3 regions of the Shewanella sp. SP1S2-4 genome follow, and region 3 is predicted to be linked to each of the others. Evidence: predicted binding sites of a transcription regulator. Region 3 holds the regulator's gene; each other region holds the start of a gene.
The links. Region 3 encodes LexA, which represses DNA repair genes until DNA is damaged. Its sites were predicted from a motif close to TACTGTATNNNNATACAGTA; they were not measured.
Positions count from the first base shown of each region.

Region 1 (6,286 bases), on a different contig from region 3:
ATTTTCTGGCCCCATACGGATCAGCAGTTTTTGCGCGCTGGGTAGTGCCTCTAAGTTAGGGTCAACAAATTGATAGTTAACGCTAATAGAGCTCAGCTCAATCGGATCTTCAATGATAGGCGCCGCGAGCAGTATTTTAATCGCTTGCAGCATTCTGTCGTTGAATTTAGCGTTGCTGTAGCCGAGTTCGGTAAAGGCTTCCTCTAGCATAGGCGTCATTTGCTTATAGGTGACCATTAACGTCTGTTCGTCCATTTTGGCAATCGAGTCAACATAGGCATCGTATCTGTGGAAACCCTCAGGATTTAAATACACTTTGTTGGTGATTTCAGAAACCGAGAAATGCTTCTCTGGGCCTTTGAGTGGACTCACTTTTCGGGTTAATTCGCCCTGAGCTAAGTTATCGACAAACACCACAAATTGGCGCGCGAGATCTTGCTGCACTAATGCAGAACCCAGCACATTGTTATCGATAATGGCGAGGGCTTTTTGTTGTACGAATGCATCACTTTCAGCCAGTGCAGGTACTGGTTCAGCAACCACTTCAGGCTCAGTTACCGCAGGGGCTTCTGTGCTGTTGGTGTTTGTTTCTGTAACGGCAGGCGTCGTCTCAGTGGTTTCTGGTTCTTGCGCACTTTCGAGCGTCATTGGCTCAGATGGCGGTGTTTCAGGCAATACAATTGGCGCGTTAGGGATGAGTTTAGGTGAATCTGAGTCACCGCTGTAGTAATAATATCCTCCGGCAGAAAGTAGCACGACGAGCACTATCGCAAAAAGCGCAAAGCGATTACTGCTAGAAGAAGTCTCTTGAGGTGTTATTCTATCATATTGATTAACTTGCATTTTACATCCTTCGCTTGAGTGTCAAGGTAACTTGGTGAATACATGCAGCTAACATTAAAGTGCAAGAGCGGACTATTGGAATACCGCTGGTTCATTTTGCAAGTTTCCATGCGCTTGTCTATAGCGCTTAGCTGAACATAAACAATTTATTTTGAGTATCGAGGCAGATGTCACTCCTCGGCCTTTACCCTTTACTGCCTAAGCCTGCACATAGTGCTGCTTGTGCCCGAGCCAACGTAAGATAATCGCATCGACTTTTTCGGGGGTCTGCGCCATCACATGATTTGCCAGTTTTTGAATATGCGGGATCAAGGCTTGATCGCGCACTAAGTCGGCAATTTTCAGCTCGGCCAGTCCCGTTTGCTTAGTGCCAAGCACTTCACCCGGGCCACGAATTTCTAAATCTTTCTGCGCTATGATGAAACCGTCATTACTTTGTCTGAGTACACTCAGTCTTTGAGTGGCGGTATGGCTCAATGGCGCCTTGTAGAGTAACACACAATGACTTGCGATGGCGCCTCGGCCGACTCGTCCGCGTAGTTGGTGTAATTGCGCTAAGCCTAAACGTTCAGGGTTTTCAATGATCATCAGGCTGGCATTAGGCACGTCTACGCCGACTTCAATCACTGTTGTCGCCACCAGAAGATGAATGATGCCCGCCTTAAAATCGGCCATGATTTGTTGTTTCTCAGCGCTCTTCAACCTGCCATGCACGAGGCCGATATTGAGCTCGGGTAGGGCGAGGCGCAGTTCTTCGGCCGTGTCTTCGGCGGCTTGGCATTCGAGCACTTCGGATTCTTCAATTAGAGTACACACCCAATAGGCCTGACGTTTATCTGTGATGACGGCGTTACGCACCCGTTCAAGCACTTCGTTGCGGCGTGAATCGGCAATCGCCACTGTGGTTACTGGAGTTCGTCCCGGCGGCAATTCATCGATAATAGAAGTGTCGAGATCCGCATAGGCTGTCATCGCTAGCGTGCGCGGGATCGGCGTTGCCGTCATGATCAATTGATGCGGATGGAAACCTTGGCTCACGCCCTTTTCCCGCAGACCTAAGCGTTGGTGTACGCCGAATCTGTGCTGCTCATCTATGATAATTAACGCGAGTTTATTAAAGACCACATGCTGCTGAAAGATGGCATGGGTGCCAATCACCATTTGGGCTGCGCCGGATTCAATATCCGCAAGGGATTGCGCTCTTGCCTTGCCTTTAAGTTTACCCGCTAGCCAACCGACTTTAAGCCCGAGTGGTTCAAACCAAGCGGCAAAGTTAGTTGCATGCTGTTCGGCCAATAGCTCTGTTGGCGCCATCATGGCAACTTGATAACCGTTTTCAATCGCTTGCAGCGCAGCCATCGCCGCGACTAAGGTTTTACCTGAGCCCACATCCCCTTGCACTAAGCGCATCATAGGGTGCGGCTTTTCTAAATCTTTGCCTATATCGGCCACCACTCTTTGCTGGGCGCCCGTGGGCTTAAAAGGTAAAGCGGCAAGGAAGGGATTGAGCAATTGCCCCGTGGCATGCATGGTGACAGCAGCGTCTAAATTACTGCGCTGCCTTAGGCGTAGCATGCTGAGATTATGGGCGAGTAATTCTTCCTGCACGAGTCGCTGCTGTGCTGGGTGTTGGCCTAACTCTAAATCGAACTGAGAGATCCCCGCAGGAGGTCGATGCAGCGTCTGCAGCGCTTGTTTAAGGCTGATGTTGTTTGGTTGCAACTGCGGTGGCAGCAGCTCAGTTAAGCCGCCATCTTCCAGTAATACCAAAGCTTGCTCGGTCAGCTTGAGCCAACTCGCCTGTTTTAAGCCCTCAGTTGTGGGATAAATCGGCGTTAGGGTATCGCTCAGGTGAACATCTTCACCGGGATAGACGACTTTGTATTCTGGATGCACTATCTCGGCTTGGTGACCACCACGGCGCACTTCACCGTAGGCTCGGATCATTAAACCATTTTGCATGGCATTACGCTGGGCGACGGAAAAGTTAAAGAAGCGCAGGCTCAAGCTACCCGTATCGTCCCGCACATTGCAGACCAGCATACGCTTGCGGCCTTGGATGATTTGCGTCGATTGGATTTCAGCTTCTATGGTGCCGTAACTGCCGGGCATAAGGGCGGCAATCGGATAGATTTGGGTTCTGTCTTCGTAGCGCAGGGGTAAGTGAAACAGCAGATCTTGTACTGTTGTGATGCCGAGCTTTGCGAGTTTCTCCGCGACCTTTTTGGCGACGCCTTTGAGGTCGGTGATCGGAACAAGATCCAATTGCTGCAAGTCGTTAGCACTCAATCACTGTGAATTTATACATATATTAACAGAGAATAAGCGTAAGGCAATCTCAAGCAGAATGAGGGACTTATTTGCCAGCCTAGTTAACGTCAGTTTGCGGCCCTTAGGTTTCGGCTAAGGCCGCAAAAATTGTCGATATGAACGAAAGAGTAGTTAACCGTGAGCGTGATTACAGCCAGCCCTTTTGTTTGGCGATGCGTGCTGCATCGATTCGGTTGCTAGCATTGAGTTTAGCTATGGCTTCGGAGAGGTAGTTACGCACTGTGCCTTCGGCGATAAAAAGAGTTTCGGCGATGTCGGCGGTGGATTTGCCTTCACTGGCGAGGCGTAGGGCACGGCGCTCTTTATCGTTGAGTGGGTCGACGTCACCAATTGCCATCATGGCCAGTTCAGGATCGATTACCCGTTTACCCGCCATAACTTGTTGAATCGCGTTGACTAAGGTTTCTGAGGGCGCATCTTTTAGTAGAAACCCGCCGACACCGGCTTCGATGGCGCGTTTGATATAGCCCGCGCGGCCGAAGGTAGTAATGACCACAACTTTAGTTTGGCTATGTTGCTCCTTTACCCAAGTTGCCAGCTCAAGGCCTGTGCGCCCGGGCATTTCGATATCTGTTAGCAAGAGATCAAAACTTTGCTGCTTGAGTAGGTTAAGGGCTTCGTCGCCGTCACTCGCTTGGGTGATATTAAAGCCTCCCGCAAGCGTGAGGAGTGCTGCGAGTGCGCCACGCACCATGGCTTGATCTTCCGCCAATAAAATCTTCATTAATCTGTTGCTCCCTGCAAAGGTAAACTGACGGTAAATGCATATCCTTGTTCGAGATTATAGCTCAAGCTGCCACCTAAAATGTCGAGACGTTCGCGTATGCCAGTGAGGCCATTGCCTTCGGCGATAGGTTTACTTGTGCCATTATCTTTGACTTCAAGGATTAGTCGATCTGGCTGTTGAATAAAGTCGATAATACATTGACTTGCGCCGCTATGGCGTAAAATATTATTCACCAGTTCAGTGACAATTAACCCTAGCTGACTCTCCATTCTGGCAGGTAATTTGGGGATACTGCCTGTTAGCTCGACACTGATCCCTTTTTCCCTCAATAGTTTACACAGTTGTGTCACGCTATCCGCGAGTCCTTTATGTTTGTAATCCGATACAGTATGGCGAATTTGGCTGAGGCTCTCGCGGGCGATTTGACCGAGTTCATTAAGCTGGGTAGTGGCCAGTTGGTATTCCTGTTTTTCCAGCAGTTTTTCGGCCAGTTCCGCCTTAAGCGCAATCGAAGATAAGCTGTGGCCCATAATGTCGTGTAGATCGCGCGCGATACGCTCACGCTCAAGCATAGTGGCCAAGGTGGTAATTTCTTGGGCACTTTGCTGTTCTTTTAATTTATGTTGATGACGCCTGCGTTCGGCTACGCCAAACATGCCTACACCGAGCACTAATCCTGAGCCATAAAGCGGAAAGTAGTAACTGTTAAAGTCGTAAATCTCATTGAGGGCAAACAACAGGCCGATTAAGGTGGCAATAGCCAACAGACAGGTTCTGAGAGGATAAAAAAAGCCAATGAAAAAAGCGGCAAAGGTGAATAACGAGATAGATCCCGGGTTGATTGGGGTGATTGCTGTGGCGATGGCCACCATCATCAGAATGGGGCGATAGGCGCTATTCTGATTGCACTTATAGGCCCAAAAATAACTGGCAATAAAAGGAATGAGCACGGCAAAGCTAAGTGCGATTTTCCATGCTGGATACGCATTGATGGCAAGCGGAATAAGATAAAACACTAAGTTTATCAAATACACCCAAGCGAGTTTTCGTTCGAGCTGAAGATGCGTGCTTATCATAATGCCTCTATGAAACTGTGTTGATTGTTAATCGTTAATCATTGAATGCCCGAAGGTGGCATCTGTGTTGATTTATTCTGTTTAGGGATTGGCGCTGGGGTCAGCGCCATCAGTCCCTGTTAACAATGGGATCTAGTTTGCACTTAATTGCTGATTTTGTTGAAGCAAAAATTTTGCCCAACCGTAATCTGCTTGCACTTTGATGGCTTGATGCCAATCTTCAATCGCGCCTTGGGTATCGCCTAATTCCTGTTTAGCGAGTCCGCGCCAGGTATAAGCTTCGGCTTCGCCCCAACAAATGTCGTCGCAAGGTTGGGCGAATCTTTCTATGGCGGTAGTGGCGAGCGTCTTAGCATTTTGCATGCTGCCGCCAAACATAGCTGGGGTGTTATAGGCGGCGATGGCTTTCACCAATGCGACCCGCGGATTGTGAGGTGCTAATTGTTCGGCGTTGGCAATGGCATTGGCTGATTTCATCCCGAGCGTTGCGCCTTTGCTATTGTCTAAAGCGATTTGCATGCCATAAACCGACGATAACAGCGCTAGGGATTCGGCGTCAGCTTGGCTGGTTTCTAAGGCTTCCAGAGCCGTTTGCGCATTGGTCAGAGCACTACTGGCGAGGGCTTTTTGTCCCATGACATTGGCGCTGATGGCTAAGCGATAGTTCGCATAGGCTTTATCGTAATCTTGGGTGCTGGCACTCAGTTGTTGCAACTGCGCTAGGTTCATCGAGTTTGAGGCCGTATCTATGCTGGTGATATTGGCATTAGAGGGCGACGCTGCAAACGCGTGGCTGCTGATAAGCGCTAAGCTTGAGACGATTAATAATGTTTTCATGGTATTTCCTTATTGAGTGAGTTTCCCAGTGCTTGGGTACGGACTCATTATCAGAAATTCGACAGGAGAAATGCAGACACAAAGGTCATGGCTTTCGCATGACAAATGTCATTAGTTGAAGGGTGTTAAACTTGTCTTTTTTTAAAAGTGCGAAACCCAGATAGCAAAACACCGGAGAGGCTCCGGTGTTTCAAGTGGATATTACCGCTGGGTGTTATACCAAAGCTTGAGCGCTCGCTTGGTTAATCAGGTAACCCATATAACCTAAATAGGTCAGTAGCAGCACAGAACCTTCGCGGCGGCCGATACGTAATCCCGTCCATGCAAAAGGCAGAATCACTATGGCTAAGGCTAACATCACCATAAAGTCGAAGGGTTGGAAACCGAGTGACGATACAGGATGCACTATGGCGGTAACGCCTAAAATACCCAAAATATTGAACAGGTTAGAGCCAACAACGTTACCGATAGC
Region 1 is NZ_JAUOET010000009.1:91,356-97,641, reverse strand. It holds gene Q4Q52_RS10855 (DUF3014 domain-containing protein) at 1-843, opposite strand, end outside; gene recG (ATP-dependent DNA helicase RecG) at 1,042-3,117, opposite strand; gene Q4Q52_RS10845 (response regulator transcription factor) at 3,302-3,898, opposite strand; gene Q4Q52_RS10840 (sensor histidine kinase) at 3,898-4,977, opposite strand; gene Q4Q52_RS10835 (hypothetical protein) at 5,110-5,814, opposite strand; gene Q4Q52_RS10830 (calcium/sodium antiporter) at 6,029-6,286, opposite strand, start outside.
Region 1: the regulator LexA is predicted to act here: its motif matches at 3,134-3,153, upstream of recG (ATP-dependent DNA helicase RecG).

Region 2 (6,286 bases), on a different contig from region 3:
CACCCATTCAATATATTCGGGGGCGTTTGATTCAACTTCGCCCACCATAATCACTTTTTCATAAGTCTGCTTGAGGCTGCCTTGCCCCTCGTCTCGGCAACTGTCTTGACCATATAGCGCCACCGAATAGAGTAAGCCCTCAAAGCTGCATTCAAAATCCAGCGAGATACAGCGTAAATTCACCGCCGTTAAAGGGGCAATACTCTTAGCCCGCTCGGCGATAAACACGGGCAGCGAGTTAGCCTCAAGACTGTCGCTAGTCGGCGCAGAGAAATGCCCTAAAAATGCCACATCCAGCGCCACAAACCGCTCGATTAAATAACGCTGTTCGGGCCGAATATCCGCTTCAAATAAAGGGATATCGGCATCTTTTGCGATGCGCTGTAAGGTACGTAAGCTGTTGCTCGATTTAGCATAAACTCCACTGACGGCGCCGCCTTTAAAGCTTTTGAGCGCTAACGGCACAAACCGCAATGCTTGACCCGGCGTTTGTAACTGTAAAGCCGCCACATCCGTTTGATGACAAAAACAAATGTGTTCAGTGCCTTGCACTTCCACCAGCACAGGACCTTGGGCGGTCGCCAGATAATACTGCAACACTAAACTCCCATGACGATGAATCGCATGGCGTGTTAAGACTCGACCTTGTACACTAACGGCCGTTGTTGCCTCTGGCTTCATCGCATGGGTTCCCAAATCGTATAGCTACTCAATTTAAATGCCGCCAAATGGCAGAAAAGTTTCTTAGGCTATGCAATCACTGTTATTATGTACAGCATTAATTCGATAAAGTAGTGTCGCATGTTACCTGACAATGTAAAAACCCAGATCCGCGCCATCTATAAAGATATCGCTACCGCCTTGCCTCATTTTAGGCCGCGCCGCGAACAAAACTATATGGTGGCGGAAATCTCTAAGACCCTCGCCGGCGACTATGACAAAGATAGACGCATCATAGTGGTCGAAGCAGGGACAGGTATCGGTAAATCATTGTCTTATATTCTCGGTACCATTCCACTGGCATTAGCGAGCAAGAAAAAAGTCTGTATCGCCACCGCGACCGTCGCCCTGCAAGAACAGTTACTGCATAAAGACTTGCCCTTCTTCCTTGAGCAATCTGGCTTAAATTTCCGCTTTGGCCTAGTCAAAGGTCGACAACGTTATGTGTGTCTATCGAAACTGGCGATGCTCATCGGTGACGACAACAGTACACAAATGGCCATGTGGCAAACTAAGCCTGACAATAGCCAAGTGGCTATGATGCATAGCCTGTTAAAAGACTATAACGAAGGTTGCTGGAACGGTGAAATCGATACCTTAGCCGTGCCGCTGCCCGATCATCTGTGGCAACAAATCGCCTGCGACAAACACAGCTGTCATCGCCAGGTCGCCAGCCACAGAAATTGCCCGTTCCATAAAGCCCGTGAAGATGTCGATACCTGGGACGTGCTCATCGCCAACCACAGCTTGTTATTCGCCGATTTAGAATTAGGTGGCGGCGTGATTTTGCCCGATCCCGAAGACGTGTTTTATGTTATCGACGAGGCACATCACTTACCCATTGTGGCGCGGGACTTCTCCAGTGCACAGGCCACGCTGAGGGGTGCCTGCGACTGGCTCGAAAAAATTGGCAAAACCTGCGCTAAGTTACAAAACCAAATAAAGAGCAACAACATCATTGCCCCCGCGCAGGCGATGCAAGATCACTTAGGCGATCTTATCGCCCAGCTCAATCAAGTGGCCCACTACTGCGACACCCAAACTAAGCACTTTGCTAATCCTGAAAACCGTCTGCGTTTTGAGCACGGCAAACTGCCGGACTCATTACTTATTCTGGCCGAAAACCTTGCAGTGACCTCTAATCTTGCCCTCAAACAGTTTAATAAAATGCTGTCACTGCTAGCAGAAGCGATTAAAGATGGCGACATTCCTAAACATCAATCCGAAGCACTGTTAGCCGAAACAGGATTTATGCTGCAAAGACTCGAGAATCTACAAAAATTGTGGAGGATGATGGCCAAGGAAGATAAACATAAAGGTGCGCCTATGGCGCGCTGGGTGGAGCTCATTACAGGTAAACAAGTGGATTATCTGTTTAGCGCCTCGCCTATCGAAGTTGGCTTTATGCTGGAATCCATGCTGTGGCAAAAAGCCGCGGGCGTAGTTTTATGTAGCGCTACGCTGCGCGCACTCAATAACTTCGACCATTTTGTGCATCAAGTCGGTTTATCACTCAACGATGGCAGCCGTTATTTAGCCTTACAATCGCCCTTCGATTATCCTAATAACGCGACACTTTATTTACCCAAAATGCGCACTGAGCCGACGGATGATGCCTATACGGCTGAACTTGCCGAGCAAATCGTCACTCTGATTGAAGGAGAAATGGCTACCTTAGTGTTATTCGCCTCCTACTGGCAGATGGAAAAAGTGGTTGAATTACTTGAAGGTAAACTCACCACTGAGCTGCTTATTCAAGGCAATGCGCCACGGCAACAGTTGTTAGAGAATCATAAAGCTAAGTGCGATAAAGGCGAACCGAGCATATTATTCGGCACCGGCAGTTTCTCTGAAGGTCTCGACTTACCCGGCGATTATCTGACGAACTTGATCGTCACTAAACTGCCCTTTGCGGTGCCAACCTCGCCCGTTGAACAAGCCCATGCGGAATATGTCAAAGTCAAAGGCGGCAATCCCTTCTTGCAACTGACTATCCCAGATGCTTCACGTAAGCTTATTCAAAGTTGTGGTAGATTACTGCGTAAAGAGCAAGATTATGGCCGAGTCACCATTTTAGATAGGCGGTTAGTTACTAAACGCTATGGCAAGTCCTTGCTGGACGCCTTACCGCCCTTTAGACGTGTCATAGAGTAGGATTAAAATTTGGAATTGTTACTCGAGCCCAGTCATTGGGCTCTGTTGGCAGTTATAGGTCTTATCGCTGGATTCATCGATGCCGTCGTAGGCGGCGGTGGCCTTTTGTCGATCCCCGCACTGTTAACCTTAGGCATTGCACCGCACACCGTATTAGGTACCAATAAGTTAGCCGCCAGTTTTGGCTCTTCAATGGCGGCTTGGACCTATTATCGTCAGCACCTTTTTAAACCCTCGTTTTGGTACATGGCCTTTATTGCCACCTTTATTGGCGCCGTATTGGGCAGTTTCTTAGTCTATTTAGTCGATACCCAATGGCTCGAAAAAGTCCTGCCACTGCTGATCATTGGCATTGCCATTTACAGTTTAGTCAGCCCCAATGCGATATCGGACGTTAACTGCCAGGCCCCAAGCAGCAAACCACCTGCTAAACAACAATGGCTACAGGGGCTCGCTTTAGGCACTTATGATGGTTTTGCCGGCCCAGGCATAGGCGCATTTTGGACTGTCACATCCGGCTCTTTGTATAAACTGCCTTTACTGCACAGTTGCGGCCTCGCCCGTGCGATGACCTTCACCAGCAACTTGACCGCATTGACTATCTTTGGCTGGCTTGGGCAGGTAGAGTGGCAAATAGGTTTGTGGATGGGATTATGCATGATGTTAGGCTCATTTATCGGCGCCCGCTGCGCGATTAAATTTGGCATGCCCTTTATTCGTCCACTGTTTATTTTGATCGTGCTAATGATTGCAGCGAATTTGGCATGGAGCGCATGGTTGTGAACACCCAACAATTACTGGTGATGCTGAAAAAACAGCTCAAAGCCCTAGAGCAAGAAGTACTGCAGCACGATAATCGACTCGCGCCGCCGCAGCGTAAACTCCTGCAAGAAACCGAGCGCTTTAATCATTCACTGTTTGTCCAACACGGCGCCCAACTTGGCCCTTGTATTGAACAAATTCGTAGCAGCATTATACAGCTCGAAAAACAAATTAAGCTCAAACTCGCCCCCCAGACGATTGCCCTCAGCTGTGAGCGGATACAAGACAGATTCACCGCCGTCAAACGGGCCTTGCTGACGACCTCTATCGACATAAAGTCCAAGACTCAACAGCGTGCCAGTAGTCGCGCCCGTTTTGCCGAGCGTCAGAATCAGTCTCACCAAGCCAGCGGTTTCGATTGGATCGCCAATAACGTGATGCAAAATAGTCACGAGATCTATGAAGAATTGAACAAACACCTAAATTGGGCGAAAAAATTTGAACAAAAAATTGAAGAAATGGAATCAAAACTTGAAAACTGTCATAGTGCTGACAAAATAAAATTGCAAAATGACATCCTTTTGATGCATCGTCGTCTAGGAAAATGCAGGCAAGCTATTAGTTATATAGAAGATCGCATTCAAATATTCGAACGTCCGTATCAGAGTAATAATCGTTAAGGAGTAACAATTGAAATCACTTTTGCCAATCAGCAGCCTGCTAGTATTACTCGGTTCTGCTTCAGCCTTCGCCGCAGAACTCAACATTCCGATGTCTTTTGAGTACCTTGCACTCGATGGTAAAAAAGTCGAGTCCAGCGTATTCAACCATAAAAGCAGCTTAGAATTGACACCTGGCACGCATAAAATCGCCATTCGTTACCATGAGATGGTAGAAGACGATTTTAGCGATAGCCAAACCTTTGTTAAATCAGCCCCTTTCATCGTGACCTTAGACGTTGATGGCGACTATCAATATTACCTCCAAGCCGCCGAAGGCAAAGTCATCAAAAAGCCAAAAGTTTACGCGCAAAACCCACAAATCAAATTGACCCGTAGCGACAAAGGCAACGTCAATTTCCAAGTGGTGAATACCAATTTAGAAGAAGAAAGCTTTGTCTCTCGTCTTTTCAGTGGTAATCAAGCTGTTGACGTATCGGGAACTGCCGCAGCAGCAACCGGTGCTGCAGGCGCAGTAGTAGCCGTTGCACCAGCACCCGTGGCAACATCGGCGACCGTTAGCGCGACGTCACTCACTGCCCCCGTAGACACCTCTAAAGCAACAGCCGCTAATCCACAACAAATGTTGCAATACTGGTGGCTACAAGCGGATGAGAAAACGCGTAAAGAATTTATGAGCTGGGCAATTTCACAGCTATAACGACTTGAGATAACGAGGTTTAGTCAATATTGACTCTGATCCCACTGGTTTATCACGCCAGCTATTCCAAGCTGGCGCTTCCCCCTCACCACAGATTTCCCACGACCAAGTACGCGCATTTACGGCAGTACTTACTCGAGAATCAGCTTGCCACACCAGCCCAGTTCCACACGCCAACGGCGATGACAGCGCAGGATGTAATGCAAGTGCATCAACGCGAGTACGTAGAGCAGTTTATCGCGGGCACTTTGCCAACAGCGGCGCTCAGGCGGATTGGTTTTCCGTGGAGTGAAGCCTTAGTTGAGCGCACCTTGCATTCTGTGGCAGGCACCACTCTCACAGCTTCATTGGCCATTAATCAGGGTATTGGCCTGCACCTAACGGGTGGCTATCATCACGCCCATTACGATTTTGGCAGTGGCTATTGTATTTTCAACGATCTTATCCTCGCGGCCAAAAATGCCATCGCGAGCCAGCAAGTGCACAAGGTACTGATTTTTGATTGCGATGTGCATCAAGGTGATGGTAGTGCAACACTCAGCCAGCGACATCAAGGGATCATCAGTTGCTCGATTCACTGCAAAGAGAACTTCCCGAGTCGTAAGCAGCATTCCCACCATGATATTGAGCTAACCAAAGGCAGCGATGACAATCTGTATCTCGAAACCGTGGAGCAAACACTCGCCCTACTCATCCGCATCCATCAGCCAGATCTCATTCTTTATGATGCAGGGGTCGATATCCATCAAAATGATGATCTCGGCTTGCTTAATATCAGTCAAGAAGGGCTGTTCAGACGGGATTTAACTGTGTTATCAATGGCAAAATCGGAAAATATTCCAATTGCAGCCGTGATAGGCGGCGGCTATAGCAGAGACGCACTACAATTAAGCCAAAGACACAGCCAACTTTTTATTGCGGCAAACCATTTGTGGTAGCAAACTCAATGAAAACCGTCATGGAGCATAACGATGCAACTCGAAATCCGTAATTACTACGAAGTTCTTTTAATGGAAATATTGTCAGATGAAGGACTTATGGACGAGCTTCCTGAAGACTATCTCGCCGACTTATGTTGTGTGACCTTAAATCAACTGCCAGTGCGCTACATACGCCACCTCGTCGATACCTACTTCTTTGAAGACTATAACGAGCTGCAAGCATTAAAGCGTGAGATCCAAACCGCACTCGAAAAGTCCCGCGCCTTCCTTAAACAAAATCTGCAAAAAAGATTGCAGGAAGAAGCCGAAGCCAATCGTTAATCTCGCTA
Region 2 is NZ_JAUOET010000023.1:40,869-47,154, forward strand. It holds gene Q4Q52_RS17455 (DNA polymerase II) at 1-681, opposite strand, end outside; gene dinG (ATP-dependent DNA helicase DinG) at 802-2,874, shown strand; gene Q4Q52_RS17465 (TSUP family transporter) at 2,884-3,657, shown strand; gene Q4Q52_RS17470 (primosomal replication protein) at 3,648-4,316, shown strand; gene Q4Q52_RS17475 (DUF2057 domain-containing protein) at 4,327-5,016, shown strand; gene Q4Q52_RS17480 (histone deacetylase) at 5,046-5,954, shown strand; gene Q4Q52_RS17485 (late competence development ComFB family protein) at 5,988-6,278, shown strand.
Region 2: the regulator LexA is predicted to act here: its motif matches at 759-778, upstream of dinG (ATP-dependent DNA helicase DinG).

Region 3 (6,286 bases):
CGGTATACAGCTTGTTGCCATTAAAACTACGGCGGATAAAGAAGGCACCACCGCGACGGAACATAGGTCCAGCGGGCCAGAAGTTGAGGTTAATACCTGCGGCAATGTGCGGCGGAACCATACCTTGATAGTACAAAATATACGATAACAGCAGGTAATCCATGTGACTGCGATGGCAAGGCACATAAACAATCTCGTGACCATCGTGGTGCAACTGGCGAACTTGCTCGGCACCCTTGATATTGATCCCGCTGTAAAGCTTGTTCCATAACCAAGTTAAGAAACGCTCGGCAATACGCACTAAACTATCTGAGTAATCTGCAGCGATTTCATCGAGATACTCAATGGCTGTCTCGCGCGCTTGGGTCTCTGAAATCTTCTTACTGACGGCTTCTTCTTGAATCGCTTTACGCAACGATTCAGATTTGAGCAACGAATGAAACAGTGCTTGGCGGTTTGGCAGCACAGGCCCTGTCATCACCTTGCGTTGACGACGGAAATGCACCCGCGCGACCCGCGCTAACTTATGGGCAATCCCCATGTCGGTGCCATGCTCGTCGGCCATATAACGCAGGGATACCGCATTCGAAAACTGCACGAAGTTATGTCGACCTAAGAATAGAATCATCAAGCATTTGCGCAGCCAAGTCGGGTTTTCCCGCTCAAACACAGCCGCCTTCATAGTGTCATCTTCTTTCCCTGGTGTGCGGCCCCAATACAGGCTCACGGGTACCAATTGAATGTCTAATTCAGGGCGCTCCTTATGCACGGCTAACAAACGCATAAAGCATTCGAGGAAAGGCTCGTTACCGGCACGCTCGCCAAACAGCGGCTTACGCCCCTGGAGGCAGACAACCCGAGGCGCAATCACACCATTCGCCACTAAGGGCTCATAGGGGCTCGGTAGTCCTAACTTAGCCGTTATTTCACTCAGGGCAGCGATGTCACTCAGCGATTCCGTTTTCATCACATAAGCAAGGGGTCTGGAGGCATCCAGATTCAGATCGGCAAAGGGATCCTGAGGCACAACAATAGTGTGCACTAAGTGTTTTTGGATCCAGCGTAATGATTTCAACCAAAGAGAGTCGTGTTTAGGCATTATTCTTATGCAATTAAGTACGTTTACTAGCCCGGTAGAATACCAGACTATGGGTAATATTCGCTAATTCTCTCCAACATAGCTAAAAAGTGGTTAATACTTGCGCTGCAAATAATACTGTATATACTAACAGTAACTGTATAGAAAAACAGGAAACACCATGAGACCTTTGACGCCACGCCAAGCTGAAATTTTAGAGCTAATTAAACGAAATATTGCCGATACTGGCATGCCACCCACTCGGGCAGAAATCGCGACCCGTTTAGGTTTTAAGAGCGCCAATGCGGCTGAAGAGCATCTTAAAGCGTTGGCGAAAAAGGGCTGCATTGAGATCATGCCAGGCACATCGCGGGGCATTCGCCTACCTGCGGAAGTCGAAGATTTAACTGAAACAGGTTTACCACTTATCGGTCAAGTGGCTGCTGGCGAACCTATTCTTGCCCAAGAACATGTCGAACAGTACTACCAAGTCGACCCGAGCATGTTCCATCCCGCCGCCGATTTCTTACTGCGGGTTAAAGGCGACAGCATGAAGAATATCGGCATTCTCGAAGGAGATTTGCTGGCTGTTCATAAAGTACAACAAGCTAGAAATGGTCAAGTGGTTGTCGCTAGAGTCGACGACGATGTCACTGTTAAACGTTTCGAAAAAAAAGGCAATGTGGTCTATCTACACGCCGAAAATGAAGACTATTCCCCGATAAAAGTGGATTTAGGCTATCAAAGTTTAACAATTGAAGGACTCGCCGTCGGTGTGATCCGTAATGGAGATTGGCTATGAACAAACTACTTGGCAATGCACCCCGCCATCCGGGCTTGTGGCTCGATGAAGTCCGTGATGCCGACTATGACTGGCACCACGCACCTATCGCCTGCATGCCAACTAAGACTCAAGGCCGCCAAGAATTAATCCATCTGAGTGCGCAACTCGCCCAGTTAAGCCAACAGGGCCGTTGGTTAGTGCTCATCAACCCACCGAGTATTGGCTACAAACAAATGCTCGCCAATGCAGGCGTGCGTATGGACAGAGTCTTGCTGGTGCACGCGAAAGATGAAGTGGAAACCCTGTGGGCAATGGAAAAAGCCTTAACAAGTGGTACGTCCAGTGCGGTTATTACCTGGACCCAATCATTGGATGCACGCGATAATCGTCGCCTGCAAATTGTCGCTAAAAGTGCCCGCGCCATGGGCATAGTGCTAGAAGACGTAAACAGTCACTTACATGGCGACGTACGCATTGAGCAAGGTAGCCTCTTCGGCCAACAATCTTTTTTTAGTGCTGTACATTAAATATTCATTTAATTTTTTACCTTGAAAGCCGCCTCGCCTATGAATGTGAGGCTTTTTTTTGGCAATTTTTCAGACAATTAGATAAATAAGTGATCTTGATCAATATTTAAACAGCAAGTATGGTTGGTTTAGTCGGCGATGATATATCGCCGCCCGTGGCAAATAAATCGAGCCGTAATCGAGTTCAAAATGCCACTAAAAATAGAGAACAGATTTATTTCAGTCGTATGTGCCAGCGTGGCTAATACCAGCAGTAATAATACTTAATTAAAAGTAACAGCCGCCAACGCACGTTGAAGTCAAAAAAGCTTTTTTGGGAACTGAAGAGTTTGCATAGAGTTGAGACTTACTGTGTTGCTCTTCTTTGTAGTTGCTATTCGCAATTGGCAGAGGAGAAGTCTTGTGAAGCAATTGTTGTATTGTTTACTCGTGGTGTTATTCGCACCACCGTTGGCCGCCGCGGACATGCGGTTCAACATGACCCCTGGCGTAACCGAGATCAGTGGCAAGGTTTATCACTTGCACATGACCATCTTGTATATCTGCTGCGCCATTGGCCTTGTGGTCTTTGGCGTGATGATTTACGCCATGATCAACCACAGAAAATCCAAAGGCGCTGTCGCGTCCCACTTTCACGAAAGCACTAAAGTTGAAATCGCTTGGACGATTCTGCCATTTATCATTTTGATCTTAATGGCGATTCCTGCGACAAAAACCTTAATTGCGATGGAAGATCCCAGCGACGCCGATCTGACCGTTAAAGTCACGGGTTCCCAATGGAAATGGCATTACAGCTATTTCGATCAAGACATTGATTTTTACAGCATACTCGCAACCCCTAGAGCACAAATCGACGGTACCGAAACCAAGGGTGAACACTACCTATTGGAGGTCGATAAGCCGCTCGTTCTGCCGATAAATCGCAAAATCCGCTTTTTGATGACCTCTGAAGATGTCATCCATTCATGGTGGGTACCTGCTTTTGCCGTGAAGAAAGATGCCAACCCAGGATTTATCAATGAGGCTTGGACTCGCATCGACAAACCCGGTATTTACCGTGGTCAATGCGCCGAACTTTGCGGTAAAGACCATGGTTTTATGCCGATCGTAGTGCAAGCCATACCCGAAGCCGAGTTTGAAGCTTGGGTGACGGAGCAGAAACAAGCCGCAGGCGCGGCGGCAGAAGCCGCTCAAGCCGCTTTATCACAGACCCTTAGCAAAGATGATCTGATGACCCAAGGTGAGCAAGTTTACCTCGGGCACTGCGCAGCCTGCCACCAGCCCAATGGCGAGGGGTTACAAGGCGTATTCCCACACCTCAAAGGCAGTCCGATAGCAACGGGACCGCTCAGCGGCCACCTTGAAATTGTGCTCAACGGTAAAACGGGTACGGCTATGCAAGCCTTTAGTAAGCAATTGACTGCACAAGAAATTGCCGCTGTGATTACCTATGAGCGTAATGCTTGGGGCAATAATACTGGCGATGCTGTACAGGCCAAAGACGTCAACGAGCACATGAACGGTAGTGCAGGCACACAGGCACCTGCTACCGCACCAGCCAATACGACCCCAACTCCCGCACCTACAACTGAGCCCGCAGCAGTTGTCGACTCCGCAACCATAGTGGATCCGGCGAGCCTCCCCACTCTCACCCATGAGGCACTGATGGCCGAAGGTGAAACTGTCTACACCACCACTTGTGCGGCCTGCCATCAGTTGACGGGAGCTGGCATACCACCCGCCTTCCCCGCCCTCGCTGGCAGTGCTATCGCCACTGGGCCCGTCGCCAATCATCTCGATATTGTGATGCACGGCAAAACAGGCACGGCTATGCAAGCATTTGGCAAACAACTCAGCCCACAGCAACTCGCAGCAGTCATTACCTATGAGCGCAATGCTTGGGGCAACAATACCGGCGATACAGTGCAACCTGCTGATATCGCAAGCCATGGACAGTAGGGGATTATGATGAGCACAACGACTCAAGATCAAACCGCAGCCCATGATGACCATCATCATGGTGCGCCAAAGGGCATCATGCGCTGGGTGCTAACCACCAACCATAAAGACATTGGTACTTTGTATTTATGGTTCAGCTTCATTATGTTTTTAACCGGTGGCGCTATGGCCATGGTGATCCGCGCTGAACTGTTTCAGCCCGGATTACAATTGGTCGAGCCCAACTTCTTTAACCAAATGACCACAGTCCATGGGCTGATCATGGTATTCGGCGCGGTAATGCCCGCCTTTACTGGGCTAGCAAACTGGCTGATCCCTATGATGATTGGTGCGCCCGATATGGCGCTGCCACGGATGAATAACTGGAGTTTTTGGATCTTACCCTTCGCCTTTACCATCCTACTCAGTTCGCTGTTTATGGAAGGCGGCGGACCTAACTTTGGTTGGACTTTCTACGCGCCACTGTCTACCACTTATAGTCCTGACAGCACGGCACTCTTCGTGTTCTCTATTCATATCATGGGGATAAGTTCGATCATGGGCGCAATCAACGTGATTGTAACCATAGTGAATTTACGTGCGCCCGGCATGACATGGATGAAGTTGCCGCTGTTTGTGTGGACTTGGCTTATCACTGCATTCCTGCTGATCGCTGTGATGCCCGTACTTGCGGGCGCTGTAACTATGGTGCTGACCGATAAGTTTTTCGGCACTAGCTTCTTCGACGCCGCGGGGGGTGGCGATCCTGTGATGTTCCAGCATATCTTCTGGTTCTTCGGCCACCCCGAAGTTTACATCATGATCTTGCCGTCCTTTGGTATCATCTCAGCCATAGTGCCCGCCTTCAGTCGCAAACCCTTATTTGGCTATGCATCAATGGTTTATGCAACTGCGAGTATTGCAATTCTGTCGTTCCTCGTGTGGGCACATCATATGTTCACTACAGGTATGCCAGTGTTTGCCGAGCTGTTTTTCATGTATTGCACTATGTTGATTGCGGTGCCAACGGGGGTGAAAGTATTTAACTGGGTGGCGACTATGTGGCGCGGCTCGCTCAGCTTCGAAACCCCTATGTTGTTCGCCGTGGCCTTTATCATACTCTTCACCATTGGCGGTTTTTCGGGGTTAATGCTCGCCATTACGCCCGCCGACTTCCAATACCACGACACCTATTTTGTGGTGGCGCATTTCCATTATGTGCTCGTAACTGGGGCGATTTTCTCCATCATGGCGGCGGCCTATTACTGGCTACCTAAGTGGACGGGGCATATGTACAACGAACGACTGGGACAATGGCACTTCTGGTGTTCGGTGATTTCGGTCAACGTACTGTTTTTCCCAATGCATTTCCTTGGGCTGGCGGGTATGCCAAGGCGTATTCCCGACTACTCGATTCAATTTGCCGATATTAATCAAATCGTCTCTATTGGTGGGTTTGCCTTCGGTTTATCGCAATTGATTTTCTTAGTACTAGTGATCAAGTGCATCCGTGGCGGCAAAAAAGCCCCCGCTAAACCTTGGGAAGGCAGTGAGGGTTTAGAGTGGACATTGCCAAGCCCAGCACCCTACCACTCCTTCACGACACCACCCGAGGTGAAATGAAATGACCAACCATAGCCAGCCAGAAAAACCTAAGTCAAATCGTAAACTCATCAGCCTATTAGTCATGGGTTGTATCGGTATGTTTGGCTTTGGGTTTGCGCTGGTGCCGCTATACGATGTGCTATGTGAGCAGCTTGGGATTAACGGTAAAACCTCCAGCACCGCCAGCAATTATCAAGCTATTACTGTTGATACTAGCCGGGTTGTTACTGTGGAATTTATCTCCCAAGTGCAAACGGGTATGCCGTGGAAATTTGAGCCGCAAACCAAGCGGCTCGAAGTCCACCCCGGCGAACTTATCCACACGGCTTTTTTGGCACGCAATCTCTCGGACAG
Region 3 is NZ_JAUOET010000005.1:143,119-149,404, reverse strand. It holds gene plsB (glycerol-3-phosphate 1-O-acyltransferase PlsB) at 1-1,099, opposite strand, end outside; gene lexA (transcriptional repressor LexA) at 1,260-1,880, shown strand; gene Q4Q52_RS07715 (cell division inhibitor SulA) at 1,877-2,389, shown strand; gene coxB (cytochrome c oxidase subunit II) at 2,792-4,348, shown strand; gene ctaD (cytochrome c oxidase subunit I) at 4,358-5,950, shown strand; gene Q4Q52_RS07700 (cytochrome c oxidase assembly protein) at 5,952-6,286, shown strand, end outside.